DNA from 2 places in the Kribbella sp. NPDC051936 genome. Region 2 is predicted to be linked to the other one. Evidence: riboswitches for the same ligand, from Rfam matches in the RefSeq annotation. Region 2 holds a riboswitch; the other holds the start of a gene.
The links. A riboswitch is a leader RNA that binds a small molecule or an ion and turns the genes downstream of it on or off. The one in region 2 is predicted to bind FMN.
Positions count from the first base shown of each region.

Region 1: another riboswitch for FMN. It lies ahead of ribB (3,4-dihydroxy-2-butanone-4-phosphate synthase); the one in region 2 lies ahead of ribD (bifunctional diaminohydroxyphosphoribosylaminopyrimidine deaminase/5-amino-6-(5-phosphoribosylamino)uracil reductase RibD).

Region 1 covers NZ_JBFAXS010000001.1:676,979-682,974, reverse strand. The annotation lists gene AB0L64_RS03530 (threonine/serine exporter family protein) at 1-220, opposite strand, end outside; gene AB0L64_RS03525 (sugar-binding transcriptional regulator) at 210-1,187, opposite strand; gene AB0L64_RS03520 (DUF4038 domain-containing protein) at 1,219-2,784, opposite strand; FMN riboswitch at 2,832-2,965, shown strand; gene ribB (3,4-dihydroxy-2-butanone-4-phosphate synthase) at 3,050-3,664, shown strand; gene AB0L64_RS03510 (transketolase C-terminal domain-containing protein) at 3,648-4,616, opposite strand; gene AB0L64_RS03505 (transketolase) at 4,613-5,524, opposite strand; gene AB0L64_RS03500 (sugar phosphate isomerase/epimerase family protein) at 5,521-5,996, opposite strand, start outside.
Region 2 covers NZ_JBFAXS010000010.1:58,725-64,720, forward strand. The annotation lists gene AB0L64_RS33020 (hypothetical protein) at 1-285, shown strand, start outside; gene ribH (6,7-dimethyl-8-ribityllumazine synthase) at 371-844, opposite strand; gene AB0L64_RS33030 (bifunctional 3,4-dihydroxy-2-butanone-4-phosphate synthase/GTP cyclohydrolase II) at 844-2,082, opposite strand; gene pnuC (nicotinamide riboside transporter PnuC) at 2,083-2,757, opposite strand; gene AB0L64_RS33040 (riboflavin synthase) at 2,754-3,380, opposite strand; gene ribD (bifunctional diaminohydroxyphosphoribosylaminopyrimidine deaminase/5-amino-6-(5-phosphoribosylamino)uracil reductase RibD) at 3,381-4,376, opposite strand; FMN riboswitch at 4,549-4,682, opposite strand; gene AB0L64_RS33050 (MFS transporter) at 4,740-5,951, opposite strand.

The sequences.
Region 1 (5,996 bases), on a different contig from region 2:
TGTGCGTCTCCGGCGCGACGTCGGGCGCGGCCTGGTACGAGACCGCCATCGACGTGAACGTGATGTCGACCTCGCACCCGCGCAGCCCGCCGGCCGCGGTGACGCCGAGGATCGTCGCGGTCGCGTCCGCCGTACCGGCGCCGCTGGACAGCAGCACCTCACCGACCCGCAACGCCAGGTCGATGGTCGCGTAGACCTCCCGCTGCTCGTCAGGCTGCATCGAGAAGCTTGTGAGCCATCGCGAGGTCGGTGATCAGGATGTTGACCCAGCCGCCGAGCAGGGCGGCGCGGATCGCGGAGTACTTGCGGTCGCCGCCGGCGACGCCGATCCGGCGCGGCACCGCCAGCAGCTCCTTCGCGGTCACCCCGATGACCCGTTGGTCGAACGTCGAACGCACGAGCTTTCCCTCTTCGTCGAAGAACCGGAAACACACGTCCCCGACGGCACCGAGCCGGCGCAGCTCGTCCTGGTCGGCCTCCGCGACCGCGTTGCCACTGCGCTGCAGCAGCGGCGAAGGTTCGAGGCTGCCGATCCCGACCAGGGCGTCGGTGAGCTGTCCCCACGTGCCCAGAACGTCCCGAACCGACACATCGTTCATCATCGCCCGGCGGACGGCGGGGGTGCCGACCAGCCCGGGAGCGGGCAGGTAGACCGGCATCCCACCGGTCAGCTCGGCGAACCGCGCGGTCAGCCGGGTGGCCTGCATCTGCACCGCGGCGTCGCCCAGCCCGCCGACGATCTGGACCACCTTGTCCACCACCGGAACGCTCTTGCGCGGCATCCGGTCGACGGCGCTGATCAGCGTCTCGCTCCACGACGAGATGCCGACCACGTGCCCGCCGGTCAGCGTCATGTCCAGGTACGCCGCCGCGCCCGACCCGAGCGCCGGCAGCACGTCGTCGCCCACGCCGAGGGTGTCGACGACCACGGCGTCCCGCAGCCCGTACCGGCCCTGCAGCTCGTCCTCGAGGTCACTGTGCACGCCGCTCGGCATGGTCACCACGGTGTGCACGATGCCGACCTCGACGGCCTGTTTCAGCATCCGGGAGACGCGCGCCTGGGACAGGTTCAGCTCGGCTGCGATCTGCGGCTGCCGGATGCCCTTCTCGTGGTACATCCGGGCCACCTTCGCGAGCAGCCGCAGCTCGTCCAGCCCGGGCTGGCGGACACCACGGTTGGTGTTCACGGCGCTCCCCCTTCGAGACGATCAACCTGGACTATAGGCAGATGTAGACCCGCGGTGCGCCACCGGCGTCAGGCAGTGGACTTCCCGGCGTGTCCCGCCGCCCGGTCGCGACGACCGAGCCGTCGCGCGGGTCGACGATCGTGTAGTTCAGCGGGACCGTGTCGTCGAACACCATCACCGGCCCGCCGTTCTCGCGATAGACGATCAGTCCGCCGTCGGTCATGCTCAGCGCGCGGCCCGAGATCACCCGGGTCCAGTCCGGCGCCATGTCGGTCGTCGGCAGCCCGTCGAGGATCTTGCCGAGCATCCCTACGTACGTCGATCCCTCGAAGCCGATCGCCTCCCGCCAGCCGGCGCCGGGGGCGAGGAAGAACTCGGAGTGCCCCGGCTCCTCGCCGTGCAGCCGCCACTGCCACAGGCTGCCCGCGCCGTAGACGACGCCCATCGTCCCGCCCGCGCACAGGTTGCTCCACGCCTCGTGGCCCTGCCACCAGCCCTCGGCCACACCGGTCCGGCCGGTGTGCTCGTACGTCGGTTCGCCGTTCGCGACCGCCTTGACCGGGTGGTTCCGCCACATGTCGGCGACCCGCTCGGGGACGTGCTCGCCGGTGTGGCCGGTCTGGCACCACTGGAAGTCGAGCCACTCGGCGTCCTGGTGGGCGTCGGCGCGGATGTGCGGGCGGTAGTGGATGCCGGTGGGCTGCTCGTAGCAGTCGACCGCGTGTACCTCGGCGCCGCCCGCCGCGGTCTGCGGCTCGACTCCGGAGCCGTCGCCGCCGACCAGGTAGATCGCCGGCCGGGCGCCGTACCGCGCGACGAGGTAGCGGCAGTAGGCGGCGTACTCCTGCTCTGGCACCACGGTGCCGGCCACGTCGAGGCCTTTCCAGCCGAACCCCTGGAAGACGGGCTGCAGGACCGGGACGATGCCGTGCTCGACGAGGATGTCGAGGAGGTCGTCGAGGTACTGGAAGTACTCGGCGTTCAGTTGCCGCAGGTGACCGTCGGGCAGGTCCTCGAAGCCGACGTCGAAGCCTTCGTCCTGGGTGCGGTCGCGCGGACCGACCGCGCGCATGTCCGGCTGCACGGTCATCAGGAGTACCGCGTTGAAACCCTTGGACTGCCGGTCCGCGGCGTACTCACGTACTTGCTCCGGGGTGGCGCGCCAGGGCAGCGCCCAGGCAGTGTCGGCCACCAGCAGCGCCGGCGTCCGGTCCGCATGCACGAGACTGCGCCCGCCAGGCGACATCCGCCAGAACCCATGGCGAAAGAACGGATTGAGCTCGTCGTCGAGCGCGGGGGCCACGTCGAACTCCCCGAAGCCGGGCGCTGTGGGCACGTCCGGCCGGGTCGGGGTCGGCTCGCTCGTCCACCGCCAACGGCCGGCAAGCGGTGCCGCGAAGCGGACCTTCCGCACCACAGCAACGCCCGCCGCGGCGGCTCCTCCGGCCGCACCATCGCCCGGTCCCGTGCCACCTCCCGCCGCCGCGCCGCCGTAGAACGTGGGGCGGCGGAGTGCCAGGCCGGACTCGTGCTCGAAATCGACCCAGTCGCCGGTAGCCGGCAGTTCGATCTCTCGCCAGACGGATGAGATGGACATGACACTCCTGGGGTGCTCGTTGCCGTTAAGCTGATGGTCGAGAGAACACACGTGCTCTGGGGTCGGTGAAATTCCGAGCCGGCGGTGACAGTCCGCGACCCGTGACTCCGCGAGGAGGAGCGGTTGACCTGGTGGAACTCCAGGACCGACGGTGAAAGTCCGGATGGGAAGACGCACGTGGCAGTCGCACGTCCTCGGAAACGGGGGCGTGGGCTTGTCGTTGCCCCCGGAGTGCTCTGCGTGCACTGCCGAGAGGACAACGACCGTGAACACCGTCACCAGCCTGGACACCATCGAGCGCGCCGTCGCCGAGATCGCCGTCGGGCGACCCGTGGTGGTCGTCGACGACGAGGACCGCGAGAACGAGGGCGACCTGACCTTCGCCGCGAGCCTCGCGACCCCCGAGTTGATGGCCCTGCTCGTCCGCCACACCAGCGGCTACGTCTGCGCGCCCGCCGCGCCGGAGATCCTGGACCGGCTCGAGTTGCCGCTGATGGTGCCGGACAACCAGGACAGCCTGCGGACGGCGTACACCGTGTCCGTCGACGCGGCGACCGGCGTCGGCACCGGCATCTCCGCCGCGGACCGGGCGCGGACCGTCCGCGTGCTGGCCGATCCCTCGGCGCAGCGCGCGGACCTGATCCGGCCCGGCCACATCCTGCCGTTGCGTGCCGTCGACGGCGGAGTCCGGCAGCGGCCCGGTCACACCGAGGCCACCGTCGAACTCGTCCGGCTGGCCGGACTGCCGCCGGTCGGCGTGATCGGCGAGCTCATGAACGACGACGGCACCCTGATGACCGGCGCCGACCTGCGCGGTTTCGCCGACACTCATGGCTTCGCGATGATCTCGATCGCGGATCTCGTCAGCTACCTGGCCTGAGCAGCTTGCGGGCGGCGTCGGCGATGCCGTCCGCGGACAGGCCGTACCGGTCGAGCAGGTAGCCGGCCGACCCCGTCGGCGCGAACTCGCCGATGCCCAGGATCGACACCCGGGCCGGGTGGTGCTGGACGACGGTCTCCGCGACCGCGCCGCCGAGCCCGCCGCCCGGCACCGCTTCCTCGGCGGTCACGATGCCGGCCGTCTCCCGCGCGGCCGCGACCACGGCGTCGACGTCCAGCGGTTTCACCGTCGGCATCGACAGCACCCGGGCCGAGATCCCTTCCGTGGCGAGCCGTTCCGCGGCGGCCAGCGCCCGCCACAGCACGGTCCCGTTGCTGATCACGGTCACGTCGTTGCCTTCGCGGACCGTGATCGCCTTGCCGAGCCGGAACTCGTAGTCGTCGCCGTACACCTTCGGCACGCTCATCCGGCTGACCCGGATGAACACCGGCCCGTGCGCGGCGGCCGCCCAGCGCAGCGCGGCCGCGGTCTCGACCGGATCCGCCGGCACGACGATCCGCAGGCCGTCGATCGCGCGCAGCCAAGCGATGTCCTCGATCGAGTGGTGTGTCGGGCCGAGCTCGCCGTACGCGACGCCCGGGCTCATCCCGCACAGCTTCACGTTGGTGTTCGAGTACGCGACGTCGGCCTTGATCTGCTCGAGCGCACGTCCGGTGAGAAAGCAGGACGCCGCCGACACGAACGGGATCCGGCCGCCGTTGGCCAGCCCGGACGCGACCCCGACCATGTCCTGCTCGGCGATGCCGACGTTGATCAGCCGGTCCGGGAACGCCTTGCGGAAGCTGTTCAGCTTGCTCGACCCGACGGAGTCGTTGACCACACCCACGATCCGGTGATCGGCCTCGGCGAGCTCCGCGAGCGTCTCGACGTACGCGTCCCGGCAGTCGTACCGTGGCTGGTCGGCGATGGAAGGGGTTTGTACGGCGGTCATGCCGGCTCCTTGGCAAATCCGGGAACAACAGCCTCCAGCTCGGTCAGCGCCTGCTGGAACTCCGCCGCGTCCGGCACCCGGTGGTGCCAGGCGACGTTGTTGCTCATGAACGAGATCGGGTGGCCCTTGTGCGTGTGGGCGATCACGAAGGTCGGCTTGCCCGGGCGGAACGGTACGGCGGACAGCACGTCGAGCAGCTCGCCGTGGTCGTGGCCGTTCACCTCGACCACCGCGAACCCGAACGCGGCCGCCTTCTCCGGCAGCGGGTCGAGGTCGTTGGTCTCCTTGGTGGTCGCACCCTGCTGCAGCCGGTTCCGGTCGACGATCACGGTCAGCCGGTCGAGCTGGTACTGCGAGGCCGCCATCATCGCCTCCCAGTTCGACCCCTCCTGCAGCTCGCCGTCGCCGACGAGTACGTACGTCCGCCGCAGCGAGACGTCGAGCTTGGCCGACAGGGCATGGCCGACCGCGACCGGCAGGCCGTGCCCGAGCGGGCCGGTGTTCGCCTCGACGCCGGCCACCTTGTTCCGGTTCGGGTGCCCGTTCAGCGCGGACAGCGGCTTGAGGAACGTCGCGAGCTCCGCGACCGGCAGGAACCCGAACGCCGCGAGCGTCGTGTAGAGCGCCCCGGCGACGTGGCCCTTGCTGAGGATGAAGCGGTCCCGCTCCGGGTCGTCGACCGCGTCGGGCGAGATGTCGAGCACGGCGCCGTACAGCGTTGCCAGGATGTCGATCGCGGAGAAGTCACCGCCGATGTGCCCGGCGCCGGCGTGGTGGACCAGCTTCAGGTCCTGGATCCGGATCTGCTTGGCGGCCTCGGCGATGTGCACGATCTGCTCGGCGCGGCTGCTGTGGATCGGCAGCCGTCCGAGGACCGGCAGCGTCGCGTGCTCGACGGTCAGCGTCATACGATCTCCGCCATCGAACTCAGCAGGACCTTCTGGACCAGCTTCTGCGCGGCGAGGGCGTCGTGGGACGCCTGTGCCGCCGCCAGCGCCTCCTCGTCCAGGACGTCGAGCGCGTGGTGCACCGCCTTCAGGAAGGTGATCGCCTGCTTCGCGGCCTGCACGCTGTCCTCGCGGAACGGGAACTGGTCGAGCTGCCAGACGCCGTCCCAGTTGTTCCGGCGCAGCGTGTGGAAGAACTCGAACGTCTCGACCAGGTGCACCGAGCCGACCACCATGTCGTCGTCCCAGCCGCGCAGGTTGTCGTTGACGTCGATCGCGAACAGCCGGCCGTAGTCGATCGCCAGCTGCGCCGCGTCGGCCGGCGTCTCCTGGCCGTACAGCGAGTGGCCGAAGTCGAGCAGGATGCCGAGGTTCGGCAGGCCGATCTTCTCGATGCCGAGCAGCGTGCGCGCGACGTTCGGGAAGATGATCT
Region 2 (5,996 bases):
TTCCGCGGCGCGACCTTCCGCCTCTACGACCCCGAGGCCAAAACCTGGTCCATCCACTGGATCAACAGCCAGCGCGGCCGCCTCGAATCCCCCGTCATCGGCTCCTTCACCCCCGACGGCACCGGCACCTTCGAAGGCCCCGACGACTGGAACGGCCAACCCATCGACGTCCGCTTCCTCTGGACCCCCGGCACCGACAAAGCCGCCTGGCAACAATCCTTCTCCACCGACCAGGGCAAAACCTGGACCACGAACTGGCACATGGAACACACCCGCGTCGACTGAGGTCTGTGAACAAGCAATGGGGTCGGTGAACAGGCTATTAGCTGTTCACCGACCCCATAGGGTGTCGCATGAGCTCAGGTTCGTCCTACCCCAGTTGGCGGACGGCGGCCAGGGTCGAGAGGGCTGCCTGGGTGGCTTCGTAGCCTTTGTCTTCTCGGCTGTCGGGGAGGCCGGCTCGGTCCAGGGCCTGGGGGTCGTTGTCGCAGGTGAGTACGCCGAAGCCGACAGGGACGCCGGTGCTGACGCCGACCTGCATGAGGCCTTCGGTCGCCGCCTGGCAGACGTATTCGAAGTGCGGGGTGTCGCCGCGGATCACCACGCCCAGCGCGACCACGGCGTCGTACCCGGACTTCGCGGCGTGCAGTGCCGCGACGGGGAGTTCGAACGACCCGGGCACGCGGATGACGGCGTGGTCGGTGACGCCGGAGTCCTCCAGTGCGCGGAGGGCGCCGGCGAGCAGGCCGTCGGTGACCTTCGGGTGCCACTGGGCGGCGATGATCGCGACCCGGGCGCCGTCCACGCGGGGTGCCTCGATGGTGGGTGCTCCACTGCCCGACATCAGCCGGCTCCGTTCTCTTCGGTCAACACGCCACCTGGCAGGTGGTGGCCCATCCGGTCGCGCTTGGTGCGCAGGTACCGCAGGTTGTGCTCGGTCGGGTCGATGAAGATCCCGCGGCGCTCGACGACGTCGATGCCGTACCCCTGGACGCCCGCGAGCTTGTCGGGGTTGTTCGTCAGCAGCCGCGCCGACGTCACCCCGAGGTCGGCGAGGATCTGCGCCCCGGTGCCGTAGTCGCGCGCGTCGGCCGGCAACCCGAGGTCCAGGTTCGCGTCGACGGTGTCCCGCCCCGCGTCCTGCAGCTCGTACGCCTGCAGCTTGTGCAGCAGCCCGATCCCGCGCCCTTCATGGCCGCGCAGATAAACGACGACACCACCCTCGGCAGCGACCTGCCGAAGCGCCTCGTCCAGTTGCGGCCCGCAGTCGCACCGCAGCGAACCGAACACGTCGCCGGTCAGGCACTCCGAGTGCAGCCGCACCAGCGTCGGCCCGTCCCCGATCTCGCCGCGGACCAGCGCGAGTTGCTCCGACCCGTCCACGACGTTCCGGTAGCCGTGGGCAACGAAATCGCCGTACCGGGTCGGCAGCGTCGTCGTCGCGACCCGCTGGATCTGGGACTCGGTACGACGCCGGTACCGGATCAGGTCGTCGATCGACACCAGCACGAGCCCGTGCTCGTCGGCGAACTCCCGCAGCTCCGGACCGCGCTTCATGGTCCCGTCGTCGTTCACCATCTCGGAGATCACCGCGGCCGGCGTCAACCCGGCCAGCCGCGCCAGGTCGATGGACGCCTCGGTGTGCCCGGGCCGAACCAGTACGCCGCCTTCGCGACCGCGCAGCGGGAACACGTGCCCCGGCTGCACCAGGTCGTACGGCTCCGAGGCGGAGTCGGCCAGCACCCGGATCGTCCGCGCCCGGTCGGCGGCCGAGATCCCGGTGGAGATGCCGTCCCGCGCGTCGACGGAGATCGTGTACGCCGTCCGCATCCGCTCGCGGTTGTGCGGCGTCATCAGCGGGATCCCGAGCCGGTCGAGCTCCGCGCCCTCCATCGGCACGCACACCACACCGGAGCTGTACCGGATCAGGAACGCCAGCAGCTCGGGCGTCGCCTTGGACGCGGCGAAGATCAGGTCGCCCTCGTTCTCGCGGTCCTCGTCGTCGACGACGATCACCGGCCGCCCGGCGCGGATCTCCTCGATCGCGTGCTCGATCGTGTCGAGCTTCAGCACGTCACCCATCTAACCCACCACCACCGGTTCAGGAGTCTGGATCCGCTCACGGTTCTGGATCTTCCACCACGACGCGAATCCGAGGACGCAGAAGAGGCCGTACACGATGTACATCGTCGCGGACGGGTAGAACTTCGCCTGCACCAGCAGCGGTACGCCGACCACGTCGACGGCGATCCAGATCAGCCAGAACTCGACGAAGCCGCGCGCCATCCCGTACGTCGCCAGGATCGAGCCGGTGAGGATCCACGCGTCCCACTGCGGGCCCCACGAGCCGAGCTCGCGCAGCACGAAGTACGAGATCGCGTACAGCACCACGGCGACACCGCCGAGTTCGAGCCGCTCGCGCGCGGTCGCCCAGCGCGGCTGCACCGCCTTGTCGGCGCCGTGGTGCCGGGTCTGGTACCAGCGGTACCACCCGTACAGGCTGACGAGCGCGAAGAACACCTGCCGGCCGGCCTGACCCCAGAGGTCCTTGTCCTGCGGGGTGTCGAAGATTCCGCCGACGAAGACCGTGAACAGCAGCACGTTGCCGACGATGCCGACCGGCCACGCGGCGACCAGCCGGCGCATGCCGAACAGTGCGCTGGCCAGACCGAACACGTTGCCGACAATCTCCCGGACGAGCACCGGCGACCCGGCGATCGTCACCTGGGAGTGCAACAGCCAGTCGATCGCGTTCACTTCTCGCCTCCGTTGTCCTGCACTGTGCCGGCGGTCAGCAGCCGCTCGACGTACTTGGCGATCACGTCGACCTCGAGGTTGACGGTGTCGCCGACCTTGTTCGCGCCCAGCACGGTCAGCTCGAGCGTGGTCGGGATCAGGCTGACCCCGAACGTGCCGGTCGCGTCGTCCACGTCGGTCACGGTCAGCGAGACGCCGTCGATCGCGATCGATCCCTTCTCGGCGACGTACCGCAGGATCTCCGGGGACGTCGCGACCCGGACGTCCTCCCAGCGCTCCGCCGGGGTCCGGGAGGCGATCGTGCCGGTGCCGTCGACGTGCCCCTGGACGATGTGGCCGCCGAGCCGTTCGTGCGCGGCGACGGCCCGCTCGAGGTTGACCGGCGAGCCCTTCTCCAGACCGCCGAGGCTGGTCCGCTGCAGCGTCTCGCGCATCACATCCGCGGTGAACAGGCCACCGCCGTACTCCACCACCGTCAGGCAGCAGCCGTTGACCGCGATCGAGGCGCCGTGCGCGGCGTCCTCGGTCACCTTCGGACCGCGGATGGTGAGCCGCGCGGCGTCACCGTCCAGTAGATCCAGGGACTCGACGGTGCCGAGTTCTTCGATGATGCCGGTGAACATCTACTTTCCTCCCAGAGGAACCAGGGTCAGCCGGACGTCGTCGCCGAGGCGGGTGACGTCCGCTAGCTTGAACCGCCGCAGGTGGTCGATCGATTCCGCGCCGAGGTCGCCGACCGCGGCGTAGCCGGAGCCGAGGACGGCCGGAGCGACGTACGCGACGATCTGGTCGACCAGACCGGCGCGCAGGAACGCGGCGGCCAGCGTCGGACCGCCTTCGAGCCAGAGGTGCCGGATCTGCCGGTCGTCCAGCTGCCGGAGCACCTCGGCGGGATCGTGGGTCGGCAGCAGCAACGTCTCGGCGCGGTCGTTGCGGACGCGCGCGGTCGGCGGGATCTCGCGGTCACCGACGACCACCCGTAGCGGCTGCCGCACCGCGGGAACGTCGTTCTCGTCGCGGACCGTCAGCTCGGGGTCGTCGTTCAGCACCGTCTGGGTGCCGACGACGATCGCGTCGCACTCCGCCCGCAGCCGATGGACGTCGGCCCGCGCAATCGGGCCGGTGATCCACTTGCTGGTCCCGTCCGGCGCCGCGGACCGCCCGTCGAGCGTGGTCGCGAACTTCCAGGTGACGAACGGGCGCCCGACCCGAACGCTGTGCAGCCAGACGTGATTGACCGCCTCGGCCTCGGAGCGCAATACGCCCTCCACGACCTCGATGTTCTTGGTCCGGAGCTTGTCGGCGCCGCCCGCGGCGGTCCGGTTCGGGTCGGGTACGGCGTACACGACGCGCGCGATCCCCGCCTCGATCAGAGCGTCCGCGCACGGACCGGTCCGGCCGGTGTGGTTGCACGGCTCGAGCGTGACGTACGCCGTACCGCCGCGGGCGCGGGCACCGGCCATCCGGAGCGCCTCGACCTCGGCGTGCGGGCCGCCGGCAACGGCATGGAAGCCCTCGCCCACCGGATGCCCGTCGCGGCCGGTGATCACGCACCCGACCACCGGGTTGGGATGGGTGCTGCCGACAGCTCTCGCAGCCAGCTCGACAGCACGCCTCATCCAGGCGATGTCGATCGGCGACGCGTCGTTCACTGCTCGGGCCCCTCGTCGTCACGGACGCACTCCGGGGCCTCCGGCCGGCACGTCCGCTCCGCCGCCCACCGGGAACCGCGTCGCGCGGGCCGTCACAGCCCACGCTCCGCGCCGTCGGGCGCCAGAGCGCACCCGTCGACCGCGTGCGCCTCCCATCCGGACTTTCACCGTCGGTCCTGGAATTCCACCAGGTCAACCGATCGCCATACCGCAGCGACCGGGTCGCGGACTGTTACCGCCGGCTCGGAATTACACCGACCCCGGAGCACGCGAGTGGGTTCACTCGTGCTTCAAGTATGCCCTCTGCCGCAACCCGCACCACGACCCAGGTCACATCCTGGTCGACGCCGGCGGCACCAGCCGGCGGGTGAGGGCCAGCGCCGCTCCGGCCAGCGCGCAGCCGGCGGCCACCGCGAGGATCAGCGGCCGGTACCCGAACGCGCCGGCCAGCCCGGCGCCGACGAGTGGCCCGACCGCCTTCGCGATCGTGGTCGGCGTGCCGAGCATCCCGGCGATCGTGCCGAAGCCGCTCGCGCCGTACCGGTCGAGCAGGATCGCCGGGGTCGCGATCGACGACACCCCGAACCCCAGGCCGAACAGCACCAGGCACCCGATCGCCCCGCCGACGTGCTCGCCGACGGCGGGCAGCAGCGCGACCGCGACGCCCTGGACGAGCAGGATCAGCGCGGTGATCGTCGCCATCGGCAACCACCGTGCGGACACGCTCGCCACCAGTCGCCCGGTCACCGACATCAGGCCGAGCAGCCCCGCCAGGCTAGCCGCCCGCGCCGGCGGGTGGCCCAGACTGACGAGGTAGAGGACCAGGTGGACGGCGATCACGGCGAGCGCCGCGCTGTGTACGACGAACGCCCCGGCGAGCAGCCAGAACCCGGGATCGCGCAGAACTCTGGCCGGTGACTTCGGGTGCCGCGTGGATGTGGGCCGTGGCGCTTGCCGCGGTACGGCGAGGAAGTGCAGCGGGACTGTGGTGACGGCGAGGATGCCGGCCAGCACGACGAGGGCGGAGCGCCAGCCGAGGCTGTGGGCGAGGTAACCGGTGAGCGGGATGAAGATCGAGCTGGCCAGTCCGCCGACCATCGTGATGGTGAGGATCGAGTTCGTTCGGGCGGTCGGGGCCGCGACGGCGACCACGACGGCGAAGGCGGGCGGGTAGAGGACCATCGCGCAGGCGACGCCGATCAGGACGAAGACGGCGTACAACTGGACGGTGTTCTGGACCTGCGACCAGCCGAGGACGGCGGCCGCGGCCAGGGCCGAGCCGGACGCCATCAGACCGCGCCCGCCGCGGACGTCCAGGCGGCGACCGACGGGGATCGAGATGAGGCCGCTGACCAGCACGGCGATCGTGGACGCGCCGACCGCGGTCGTGGTGGAGATGGACAGCTCGTGGCTCATCGGGCCGACGAGGGCGCTGAAGGCGTACGTGAGCACGCCGTACCCGACGGTCGTCGTGATCGCCAGCGCGGCGATCAGAAACCGCAGCCGACCCGTCGTCGGCGCGGTGACCACTGACGGATCCATCACCAAAAGTCTTCCACGCCACGCCCCCCAGGTCCGGCGAATTAC